Regions from separate parts of the Arthrobacter sp. 05T442 genome, predicted to be linked through region 2. Evidence: predicted binding sites of a transcription regulator. Region 2 holds the regulator's gene; the other holds the start of a gene.
The links. Region 2 encodes HrcA, which represses chaperone genes, less so after heat shock. Its sites were predicted from a motif close to TTNGCACTCGNNNNNNNCGAGTGCNAA; they were not measured.
Positions count from the first base shown of each region.

Region 1: groL (chaperonin GroEL) is a predicted target of HrcA. The motif match lies at 2,923-2,949, and genes of this name have one in related genera.

Region 1 is NZ_JBFTKM010000003.1:248,937-254,990, reverse strand. Features, by position in the region: gene AC1DES_RS05705 (DUF3263 domain-containing protein) at 86-415, shown strand; gene AC1DES_RS05700 (LytR C-terminal domain-containing protein) at 507-1,154, shown strand; gene AC1DES_RS05695 (cold-shock protein) at 1,311-1,514, shown strand; gene AC1DES_RS05690 (ABC transporter substrate-binding protein) at 1,562-2,836, shown strand; gene groL (chaperonin GroEL) at 3,132-4,769, shown strand; gene AC1DES_RS05680 (RNase H family protein) at 5,158-6,054, shown strand, end outside.
Region 2 is NZ_JBFTKM010000008.1:104,819-110,872, forward strand. Features, by position in the region: gene AC1DES_RS10110 (16S rRNA (uracil(1498)-N(3))-methyltransferase) at 1-713, opposite strand, end outside; gene dnaJ (molecular chaperone DnaJ) at 716-1,846, opposite strand; gene hrcA (heat-inducible transcriptional repressor HrcA) at 1,934-2,947, opposite strand; gene AC1DES_RS10125 (DUF3097 domain-containing protein) at 3,258-4,109, shown strand; gene AC1DES_RS10130 (DUF4870 domain-containing protein) at 4,238-4,657, shown strand; gene hemW (radical SAM family heme chaperone HemW) at 4,735-5,973, opposite strand; gene lepA (translation elongation factor 4) at 6,019-6,054, opposite strand, start outside.

The DNA of each region.
Region 1 (6,054 bases), on a different contig from region 2:
GAAGCCGGTCCGGCGCAAATGACAAGGCTGTGGTTCGCCCGTACCATGGGGGAGGAATTCATCCGAACGAGTCAGGGAGTGTGTCGTGGCCGAACAAGCGCAAGAGCTCCTGCCCGCGGACGAGGATGCGGAAGCTGCCGAACTTCGGGGTTCCCGCGGGGACTCTCCGCTGAGCAGCCGAGACCAGCAGATGCTGGCACTGGAGCGGCAGTGGTGGAAATACGCCGGGGCCAAAGAACAGGCCATCCGGGAACTCTTCGATCTGTCCGCCACGCACTATTACCAGATCCTCAACGCACTCATCGATACAGAGGATGCGCTGGCCCACGATCCTATGCTTGTGAAGAGATTGCGTAGACTACGTACGTCACGCCAACGTGCCCGCACTGCACGCCGGTTGGGGTCAGACGCGTAAAACCGCGGGAATCACAGCCGGATTCGCACGCTTGTGCGCCGGCTCCGGCCTCGGGCACCTCGTAAGAAATCAGCAAGGACGTCGTTTTACCATGACCAAATACGCACGGGATGAATTTGATCGGGTCCCGGAGACCTCCGCACGGCAGGGGGTCCACCGGGCCGCCGCCGAATCTCGCCGCCGCAGCCTCATGCCCATCCTCGCCGTCGGATGTGTGGCGTTGGCCATCGGTCTCGTGGCCTTCCTGATCCTGCCCAAGCTCGGGTTCTCCTCCGCTGGCGAAACCTCGGCGCTGTCGGCCGCCCAGTCCGGCGCCAGCGTCTCGGCATCGGCCGCACCGACCGCGGGCAGCGCGGCTCCTTTGAGCCCTGCGGCGCCCAGCGCCCAGCCCAGCGACGCGCCCTCGGCCCCCGCCCCGGCCTCCGCCACCGCCCCCGTCGCACCTAAGGCGGCTGCCGCCGCCGTCGACAAGACCCAGCCGGTGACCATCTACAACGGCACCACCACCGCTGGACTCGCCAGCCGGGTCGGTGGCACTGTTTCCACAGCGGGCTGGACACTCGGTACGTTGGGCAACTGGCCCGGCGCCCGGCAGGCCACCTCCGTCATCTTCTACAGCAGCGCGGCGCAGAAGGGCAACGCCGAGGCGCTGGGGAGCTTGCTTGGCATCCCGACGACTGTGGAGTCCGCCGATTTCAAGGTCCCCCTCGTTGTTGTCCTGGGGCCCGGCTTCAAGTAGCCGGATCCGGTTACGCCTGAATAACTATCGTCGCCGACCGGGCAGGCAGCCCGCCCGCCTGGGTAAGGCTGTAGGTAGAGTATCTGCGGACTTCGTTTCGCATTCCGCGGCACATTGAGGTGGGCCGCCCGCAAGCTAGCTGAAAGTGTGGACACCATGGCACTGGGAACCGTCAAATGGTTCAACGCCGAAAAGGGCTACGGTTTCATCACCGTGGACGACTCCGGGAATGACGTGTTCGTGCACTGGTCCGCGATTGTCGGGGACGGCTACCGCGCCCTGGACGAAGGCCAGCGCGTGGAGCTGGAAGTCGGCGAGGGCGAGAAAGGCCCGCAGGCCGAAAGCGTCCGGCCCGCCTAGTGACATTCCCCGCTGCAGCGCACGCCCGCCACGCCCCTGCCCGACGCCTGACGCGGCTTCCGCGCCCGGTCCGCGCCGTAGCCATCGGAGGGGCCGCGGTTCTGGCCCTGTCGGCATGCCTGGGCCCGTCAGGCAGCGCCCGCGTGGCCGGCGCTGACGCCAGCGGTGACGGCACGCTGCGGATAGGCCTGATCCTGGACAATACCGGCGCGCAGAACTTCCTCAATGCTCCCCAGCTGGCCGCCGCGAAGCTTGCAGTCAAGGAAATCAACGCGGCCGGCGGCCATAAAGGCAAACCGGTCGAGTTGCTCCCGGAATCGATCAGTGCGGACGCCGCTGCCCAGGCCAAATCCCTGGTGGCGGCCAAAGCCGACGTCGTGATCGGCCCGACGGATTCCAGCCACGCCCCCGGTGCCATCGACGTGCTCTCCAACGCCAAGATTGCTGTGATTTCGCCAGCCAATTCCGCCGGCGGCCTCAGCACCTACAAGAGCGGCGGTTACTATTTCCGCACGTCGGCTTCCGACGTCGCCCAGGCCCCTGTCCTCGCCAAACTCGTCAAGGACGGCGGCTCCAAGACTCTAGCCGTGGTGCACGAGGAAGGCAGCTACGGCACGGACGTCGCGGCCGCTGTGACCGCCGCCGCCAAACAGGCCGGAATGGATCCCGTGGCCGACGCCGAGTTCAAGCCCGGGCAGGCGCAACAGGCGGCAGCCGCCGCCAAAGCGGCGGCGCCCGACGCCGTCGTCCTCATCGCCAAGGCGGGTGCTCAGGGCGCCATCGCTGAACTGAACAACGTCGGGCTCGCAGGCAAGAAGCTCATCCTCAGTGACGGGGCCGTCAACCAGTACGGTTCCGGGCTGGGCGCGAACGCGCTCGACGGCGCGCGCGGGATCCTGCCCGGCCTGTACGCGTCCGCGGCGTTCCAGGCCTCGCTGGTGGCCGTGGATCCGGGCCTGAAGGACATGACGTACGCCGCCGAGACCTACGATGCCGTCATGCTCGCTGCCATCGCGGCTGCTTCCGCGCAGGACGACGCCGGCACCTCCATCGCGGCTAACCTCGTCGCCGTCTCCGGCGGGACCGCACCGTCCGCCCAGGCCGGGCAGCCGGCCGGTGAAGCCCAAACGTGCAACTCCTACAAGGAATGCACCGACGCGATCCGTGCGGGCAAGCGCCCCGACTACGACGGCACGTCCGGACGGATCAACTTCGACGCCCACGGCGACATCACGGAGGCGAACTACACGGTCTACGCCTACGGCGCGGACAACAAGGCCAGAATGAGCGGCAACGAATCCTCGAGGAGCAGCGGCCGCTGATCGCTTGTAGCGTATTGGGCCCCCGAACGGCGCGGCCCCGGCAGCCCACTGCTTGCACTCTACCCGGGGGAGTGCTAATTATTGACTTAGCACTCCCGCGTACTGACTGCTAAAACGACGCCCGGTTCCGCCGGTTGCGAAGCGAGGCATTTGGACCGGGAGCGAAAGAAATACCTGGCTGGGGTGAGATCCCGGACCCAGCGGCATACAGAGGCCGCCGGGGAAGGATCGTCCGTCGCGGGCACCGCAGCAAAGGTTCATTCTTAACGACTGTCCCGAAAGGACTACTGCCGTTATGGCCAAGATCATTGCATTTGATGAAGAGGCACGCCGCGGTCTTGAGCGGGGCCTGAACATCCTCGCCGACGCCGTCAAGGTCACCCTCGGCCCGCGTGGACGCAACGTCGTCCTCGAAAAGAAGTGGGGCGCCCCCACGATCACCAACGATGGTGTTTCCATCGCCAAGGAGATCGAGCTGGACGATCCTTACGAGAAGATCGGCGCCGAGCTGGTCAAGGAAGTTGCCAAGAAGACGGACGACGTCGCTGGCGACGGCACCACCACGGCCACCGTTCTGGCACAGGCCCTGGTCAAGGAAGGCCTGCGCAACGTCGCGGCCGGAGCTGACCCGCTGTCCCTCAAGCGCGGCATCGAGAAGGCTGTAGAAGCCGTCACCCGCGAACTCCTGGCATCCGCCAAGGAAATCGAAACCAAGGAAGAGATTGCCGCCACGGCGTCGATCTCCGCCGGTGACAACGAAATTGGCGCCCTGATTGCCGAAGCCCTGGACAAGGTCGGCAAGGAAGGCGTCATCACCGTCGAGGAGTCGAACACGTTCGGCCTCGAGCTGGAGCTCACCGAAGGCATGCGCTTCGATAAGGGCTACATCTCCGCGTACTTCGTCACTGACGCCGAGCGCCAGGAAACGGTCCTTGAGGATCCGTACATCCTGATCGTGAACTCCAAGATCTCCAACGTCAAGGAACTGGTTGCTGTCCTCGAAAAGGTCATGCAGTCCAACAAGCCGCTGCTGATCATTGCCGAAGACATCGAGGGCGAGGCCCTGGCCACCCTGATCGTCAACAAGATCCGCGGCACGTTCAAGTCCGTCGCCGTCAAGGCCCCGGGCTTCGGCGACCGCCGGAAGGCCCAGCTTGCGGACATCGCCATCCTCACCGGTGGCCAGGTCATCTCCGAGGAAGTCGGCCTCAAGCTTGAGACCGCCGGCCTCGAACTCCTCGGCCGCGCCCGCAAGGTCACTGTCACCAAGGACGAGACCACCATTGTCGAGGGTGCAGGCGACGCCGACCAGATCGCCGGCCGCGTGTCCCAGATCCGCGCCGAGATCGAGAACTCCGATTCCGACTACGACCGCGAGAAGCTGCAGGAGCGCCTGGCCAAGCTGGCCGGCGGCGTTGCAGTCATCAAGGCCGGTGCCGCAACCGAAGTCGAGCTCAAGGAACGCAAGCACCGCATTGAGGACGCAGTCCGCAACGCCAAGGCTGCTGTCGAAGAGGGCATCGTCGCCGGCGGTGGCGTTGCCCTGATCCAGGCCGGTGCCAAGGCATTCGCCAACCTGCAGCTCGAAGGCGACGAAGCAACCGGCGCGAACATCGTCCGCGTTGCCATCGACGCCCCGCTGAAGCAGATCGCTTTCAACGCCGGCCTCGAACCCGGCGTCGTGGTGGACAAGGTCCGCGGCCTGCCTGCAGGCCACGGCCTGAACGCTGCAACCGGCGAGTACGTGGACCTGCTGGCTGCCGGCATCAACGACCCGGTCAAGGTAACCCGCTCTGCCCTGCAGAACGCGGCGTCCATCGCCGGCCTGTTCCTCACCACCGAGGCCGTTGTGGCCGACAAGCCGGAGAAGAACTCCCCGGCCATGGGCGGCGGCGACGACATGGGCGGCATGGGCGGCATGGGCGGTTTCTAACCACCCGGCTCCCAGGCCCCTGAACGCCTGACCCACAAGGTCCGGTTTCAACGACGGCGGTCCCACCTTCGGGTGGGGCCGCCGTCGTCGGTTAATGACGGCCCCGGTCCAACCCTCCCTCACGTATCGCCCCCCTCTATCCAACCCTCCCTCAGTTGTGGTCATTGCTTGGCCGACGCCGCCTCAGGTATGACAGTGATCGCGCGAATGCTCCCTCACCTGAGAACCGGATGCTACCTCACCTGAGAACCGGATGCTCCCTCACCTGAGAACCGGATGCGCGGGAGCGTTGGGTGGATTGGCGCCAAAGGTGAGGGAGCGTTGGGTGGATTGGCGCCAAAGGTGAGGGAGCGTCCGGTGGGGTCGGCGGGTCTGGCAGGATAGTGCAGTGACGATTACAGCAGCGGCCGACGGTTCGGCTTTAGGAAATCCCGGCCCCGCCGGATGGGCCTGGTACGTGGACGACGACTGCTGGCGGGCCGGAGGATGGCCCCACGGCACGAACAACCAGGGTGAGCTGATGGCGGTCCTGGACCTGTTCCGTGCTACGGCTCACGTGCCTGCGGAGGATCTCCACATCCTTTGCGACAGCCAGTACGTCATCAACGCGGTCACCAAGTGGATGCCGGGCTGGAAGCGCAAGGGCTGGCGGAAGGCGGACGGCAAACCTGTCCTGAACGTGGACCTGCTCAAAGACATCGACCAGGAGCTCGTTGGCCGCAAGTACACCTTCGAATGGGTGCGCGGCCACGCCGGGCACGACCTCAACGAAGCAGCGGACGACCGTGCCCGGGCGGCAGCCACCGCCTTCCAGCAGGGCGTGGCCGTCCGGCAGGGCCCCGGCTTCGGCCCGACGCCGCAGGACGCCGCACAGCCCATACAGCCCGTGCAGCCCCGGATCCCCGCGCCGCAGACCGGCCGGCCGACGAACCCGCCGACCGCGCCCGCGCCGACCGGGCAACAGGAGCTCTTCAGCGAACCCGGCGCCTTCAACGAACCCGATCTGTTCAGCGAACTCGACGAGGCGGACCGCCTGGCCGCAACCGCCGCGGAGGCCAGCCCTGAAGCACTCGTCGAATCCCTTGAACGCGAACTGCTCCGGCCGGAAACCCGGGCTGACCTGGGCCGCACCGGAGTGCTGCTCCACCCCGATTTCACCGAGATCGGCAGCTCCGGCCGGATCTGGACCCGCGATGCCATGATGATGGCCCTGGAAGAGAACCCGGGCAGCCCCACGGAACTGGAACTGCTTGCCGCCGATCGGCTGGGCGAAGGCACCATACTT
Region 2 (6,054 bases):
TGGTGCCCCAGCAGGGCGGTAACCGCACCGGCGTCGCAGAGCCGCGTGACTTCCCGCGGGCTGATGCCGCCTTCCGGGCCGACGATCAGGAGCACTTCGCGGCCCTGCCGGGCGGACCCGCCGTCGGGCTCCTGGGTGTCCGCCCACGCCTGCAGTACCTCCCGGAGGGGCCGCACCGCGTCCTCGTGCAGGATGACCGCGAGGTCGGCGGCGGCAACGGCCGACTGCAGGCCGGCGCCGTCGACGGCGGCACGCACCTCGGGAATCCAGGCACGCCGTGCCTGCTTCGCCGCCGCCGTGACCACCGACTGCCATTTGGCATGCGCCTTGGCGGCACGTTCGGCCTTCCACCGGACGATGGAACGCTCCGCCTGCCAGGGGATGACAGCGTCGATGCCCAATTCTGTGGCGGTCTCGGCCCCGAGCTCGTCGCGGTCTCCCTTGGCGAGGGCCTGGACGAGGACAAGGCTGATCGCAGGCCGGGGCTCGGCGGAGATGCCAGAGCACTCCACGGTCAGCGTTCCGGGCGCCACGGCTGTCACGGTGCCGGTGAGCCGCTTGCCGGCGCCGTCGGCAATGTCCACGGACTCCCCGGCGGAAAGCCGCTTCACCGTGACGGCGTGGCGCGCCTCGGAGCCCTCGAGGACAAAGGTCGACCCGGGGACCTGCTGGTCCAGGGATCCTGCGGGGGTGAAGAAGACCGGGTTGCTCACCGCTACAGGTTACCGAGCCTGTCCCGCAGCTTCGCGAACACACCGCCGCTCGCGGCCAGCTTTCCGTCGGTGAACTGCTCGCCGCGCAGCTTGGCGAGCTGCCGCAGCAGGTCTTCCTGGGCGGTGTCGAGCTTACCGGGGGTATCCACCTGCAGGTGGACCTTGAGGTCCCCGCGGCCGTAGCCGCGCAGGTGCGTCACGCCGAGCCCGCGGAGGGTGATGACCTCCCCTGACTGGGTCCCGGCCTTGACGTCGATCTCCTGCGGCCCGTCGAAGGTGTCCAGGCTCAGCTCCGTGCCCAGGGCGGCGGCCGTCATCGGGATGTTGAGGCTGGCGTGCAGGTCGTCGCCGTCGCGGACGTAGGTGGCGTCGTTGTTGACGCGGATTTCGACGTAAAGGTCGCCCGGGGGGCCGCCGGCAGGGCCCGCCTCGCCCTGTCCGGACAACTGGATGCGGGTGCCCGTGGCTACACCGGCGGGAACCTTGACGGTCAGGGAACGGCGGCTGCGGATCCGGCCCTGGCCGTTGCACTCGTTGCAGGGGTCCTTGATGACGGTCCCGAAGCCCTCGCAGGAGCCGCAGGGGGCCGACGTCATGACCTGGCCGAGGATGGACCGGACAGCGCGCTGGACCTGTCCGGAGCCGCCGCAGATGTCGCAGCGTTCCGGGTGGCTGCCTGCGCGGCAGCAGGAGCCTTCACAGGTCGGGCACGTGACGGCAGTGTCAACCTCAAGCTTCCTGTTGACGCCGAACACGGCGTCACGGAGGTCGATCCGGACGCTGATGAGGGCGTCCTGGCCGCGGCGGACCCTGGACGCCGGGCCGCCCTGGCCGCCTCCGCCGCCGAAGAACGTGTCGAAGATGTCCTGGAAGGCGAACCCCTGGCCGGCGTAGCTGCCGCCGCCGAAGCCGTTGTCGGTGCCGTTCTCATTGCCGGTGGTGTCGTAGACCCGGCGTTTCTGCGGATCGGAGAGGACCTCGTACGCGTGGGTGACGGCCTTGAACCGGTCCGAGGCGTCCTCCCCCGGGTTCACATCCGGGTGCAGGGTTCGCGCCAGTTTGCGGTAAGCCTTCTTAATCTCTTCACCCGTTGCTTCGCGGGAGACTCCAAGAACGTCGTAATGGCTGCTCAAAGTTCGTATCTCTTCCTTGTAGTACTGCCTGTGGGGCAAGAAGTCTGGTGCCGAAGCCCGGGGGCCGGCTGTCGGTCAAATGGCCGGTCAGGGCCCGAGGATCCTCGAAAGGTAGCGGGCCACCGCGCGGACCGCGGCCATGGTGGTCGGATAATCCATCCGGGTGGGCCCCAGCACGCCGACCTTCGCTGTGGCGTCCGGGCCATACCCGGTGGCCACCACGGAAGCCTCGGCAAGCCCGTCGTAGGGGTTCTCACGTCCGATGCTCACGGTGACGCCGCGCGGATCCTCGGCCATTTCGCTGAGCAGCCGGAGCATCACCACCTGCTCCTCGAGTGCTTCCAGGACCGGGCCGATACTCAGCGGGAAATCCACGTTGGAGCGGGCAAGGTTGGCGGTGCCGGCCATGACCATGCGCTCTTCGCGGCCGCTCGTGGCGAGGGCCTCCAGGCCGCGGGCCAGGGCCTGGGCGGCGCCGCGCCGGACTGGCGGGCAGCTGGCGACGACGGCCTGCAGGGACTGGGGCAGCAGGTTCAGCGGCAGCCCCGACAGGATGCCCAGGAAGCGGGTACGCAGCTCCGAGAGCGCCTCGTCGGGGAGGTCCTGGCCGACGTCGATGACCCGCTGCTCGACCTTCCCGGTGTCCGCGATCAAAACCGCCAACACCTTCCTGGGTGCCAGCAGCACGAATTCGACGTGCCGGACCTTGGCGCGGCTGAGCAGCGGGTACTGCACGACGGCGACCTGGTTGGTCAGCTGCGACAGGAGCCGCACAGTCCGGTCAAGGACGTCGTCGAGGTCATCCGAGCCCTCGAGCAGCGCCTGGATGGCGCGGCGTTCCGCATGGGAGAGGGGCTTGACGGCCGAAATCTGGTCGACAAAGAGCCGGTAGCCCTTGTCCGTAGGGATTCTGCCTGAACTCGTGTGCGGTGCTGTGATGAGGCCCTCATCTTCCAGCGCCGCCATGTCGTTGCGGATCGTGGCGCTGGACACGCCAAGGTGGTGCCGTTCAACGAGCGCCTTGGAGCCAACGGGTTCACGCGAATGGACGTAGTCCTCCACGATTGCGCGCAGCACTTCGAGTTTGCGTGGTTCGCTCACGCTCCGCCTCCAATCGTCGGTCCAGTATCCGGTCTGGCGTGCGGCGCCTGCCCCGCGCCGCACCTGGCGGGCGGCCTACGGTTAGCACTCGACATGCCTAAGTGCTAACCAGTCTAATATGACTCGCCGCGTTGTTAGCATTGGATTCGCTCCAGGCGTTGCTCCCGGATCCGTGTTTCCGGGCACAGCGCTCCGGGCACGGGGGACGCAGCGGCCCTGGCAGCGCATCCCGTCGCGCGGCGTACGCCGCGCGTCCCCGGATGGTTTCACTGACCGCCGTACATTCCGAGTGCAAAGCAGTGTGTAAGAGATGTCGTACCAGAACTGGGGACCCCAGGACATGTCCGCCCCCGCCAAGACCCAACTGCCCGAGATCCCTGTGGAACGCGGCATGGTGCTCGAGGATGTGCAGTCCGGGTGGGTCGGGGCCGTCACCCGGGTCGAAAAGTCCGGCGGCATGCATGTTGTGGCGCTCGAGGATCGGCGGGGCAAGTCGAGGTCCTTCCGCCTGGGCTTCGGCTTCCTGCTGGAGGGCCAGCCCGTCCGGCTCATGCCGCCGGCTCCACGGGGTGCGGCACCGGGCGCCGGAGCAGGCCGCACGGCGTCGGGCTCGGTCCGTGTGGAGGGCCAGCGTGCGCAGGTGGCCAAGGCCAGCCGGATCTGGGTGGAAGGCAAGCACGACGCCGAACTCGTCGAGAAGGTCTGGGGCGACGATCTCCGGGTCGAGGGCATCGTGGTCGAGCCACTGCACGGCATTGATGACCTCACGGCAGCGGTTGCAGCGTTCCGGCCCGGCCCGGGGCGCCGGCTTGGAGTCCTGGTGGACCACCTCGTCCCTAATTCGAAGGAATCCAGGATTGCCGACGCCGTCATGGCCTCCCCCGGCGCGGCGGGCAATGTGCTGATCGTGGGCCACCCCTACGTGGACGTCTGGCAGGCCATTCGGCCCGCGACCCTGGGCATCGAGAAGTGGCCGGTTATTCCCCGCGGGATGGACTGGAAGACCGGCATCCTGACGGCGTTCGGCTGGCCGCACACCACAAAGGAGGACATCGGGCTCGGCTGGCAGAAACTCCTGGGCGCCGTGCGCAGCTACGCCGACCTGGAGCCGTCCCTGCTCGGCCGGGTCGAAGAGGTCATCGACTTCCTCACCGTGCCGTAGGGATCCACGACGCGGCACCGAACATCATTTAGGGGCCAGAGCAAGTATTCTTGAAACGGAGCCGTACATCCTGCGCGGCACCGGCGCTTCCAGGCAGCAACGCATCACCGCAATCCGAAGGACTTACCGTGGCAGAGAACGAACGCGAACGCACGGGCAACCAGGCCAGCCATGGCCAGCCCCCGTACCATGGCGTTCCCGCAAATGCGCTGCCGCTGACGGCCAGCGAGGACCGGCAGTGGGCCACGTTGGCACACTTCGGCGGCATCCTGGGCTGTGTTCCCTCGCTCTTGATCTACCTGATATTCAAGGACCGCGGGCCTTTCACGGCGCAGGAGTCCAAGGAAGCCCTCAATTTCACGTTGCCCCCGACGATCGCGGCAGTGCTCGCCAACCTCCTCGTCTTCATCCCCGTGGTCGGCAACCTGTTCGCGGTCCTCGCCACGGTGATCTGGATCGCCGTCACCTGTTTCTCGGTGGCCGCGGGCATTCACGTCAACCGCGGGCAGCCGCACCGCTACGAGTTCAACCTGCGCTGGATCAAGTAGGCGCGAACTCCGCGGCGCCGCTCCCAAGACAAGAGCCGGCCGTTGCCCCCACGGGGCAACGGCCGGCTCTTTGCGCCTTAGTCCGGCAGGATCCTGCGGACCACGGCGTCGGCCAGCAGCCGGCCCTTGAGTGTGAGGACCAGCCGGCCCTTGAAAGCCGCGGCGGGGTCCACGAGTCCATCGGCGATCAGCCCCGCCACGGCGTGCCTGCCGGTGTCGCCCAGGCCGCCGAGGCTCGGGATGTCCAGTCCCGTGTTCAGCCGGGCCTCAAGCATGACGCGTTCCACGTTGCGCGTTTCGCTGTCGAGCGTTTCGCGTCCCGCGGCGGGCGAGACGCCGGCGCCGAGCCGGTTGGCGTAGGCGGTGGGGTGCTTGACGTTCCACCAGCGCACGCCGCCGACGTGGGAGTGCGCACCCGGCCCGATGCCCCACCAGTCGTCCCCCCGCCAGTAGGCGAGGTTATGCCGGCAGGCCTGCCCGGGCGTCCGCGACCAGTTGCTGACCTCGTACCAGGCGAGCCCGGCCGCGGTGATCAGTTCGTCGGCGAGCTCGTACTTGGCGGCGTGGTCGTCGTCGTCGATTCCCGGGACTTCGCCGCGGCGGATCTGCGCGGCGAGTTTGGTGCCGTCCTCGACAATCAGGGCGTAGGCGCTGATGTGGTCCGGGTTGTAGGACAAGGCGGTCTCGAGCGAGCAGCGCCAGTCGACCAGTGACTCCCCCGGGGTCCCGTAGATCAGGTCGAGGCTGACTGCGAGCCCTGCGTCCCGTGCCCATTGGACCACCTGGGGCACCCGGCTGGGGGTGTGGGTGCGGTCCAGGACCTTCAGGACATGCGGAACGGCCGACTGCATGCCGAAGGACACCCGGGTGAATCCGGCGTCGGCCAGCAGCTGCAGGGACTCGGGGGTGACGGAATCCGGGTTGGCCTCCGTGGTGACCTCGGCGCCGGGCTGCAGTCCCCACGCCGCGATGGCGGCGGTGAGGATGCCGGCGAGGTCCTCAGCCGGGAGCCGCGTGGGCGTGCCGCCGCCGAAAAAGACTGTGCTGAGCGGCCGTTCAGGCAGGCCAGTTTCCTTCAGGACCCGGGCAGCGAAAGCAACTTCCGCGATCGCTGTGGCGGCGTACGCGTCCTGGGAGGCCCCGCCGCCCAGCTCGGTGGCGGTGTAGGTGTTGAAGTCGCAGTACCCGCAGCGGACCGCGCAGAACGGGATGTGCACGTACAGCCCGAAGGCACGTTGACCGGCGCCCTCGCGCGCCTGCGCTGGCAGCAGCCCGTCCGGCGGAGCCGGGTCTCCCAGGGGAAGAACGCTAGGCACGGGCCCGGCCCGCCGGTGTTGTGGCAACAATCATTGCTGGCACCGCTACTTCTTGGCCTTGTCCTTGGACTCGTCCGTGGT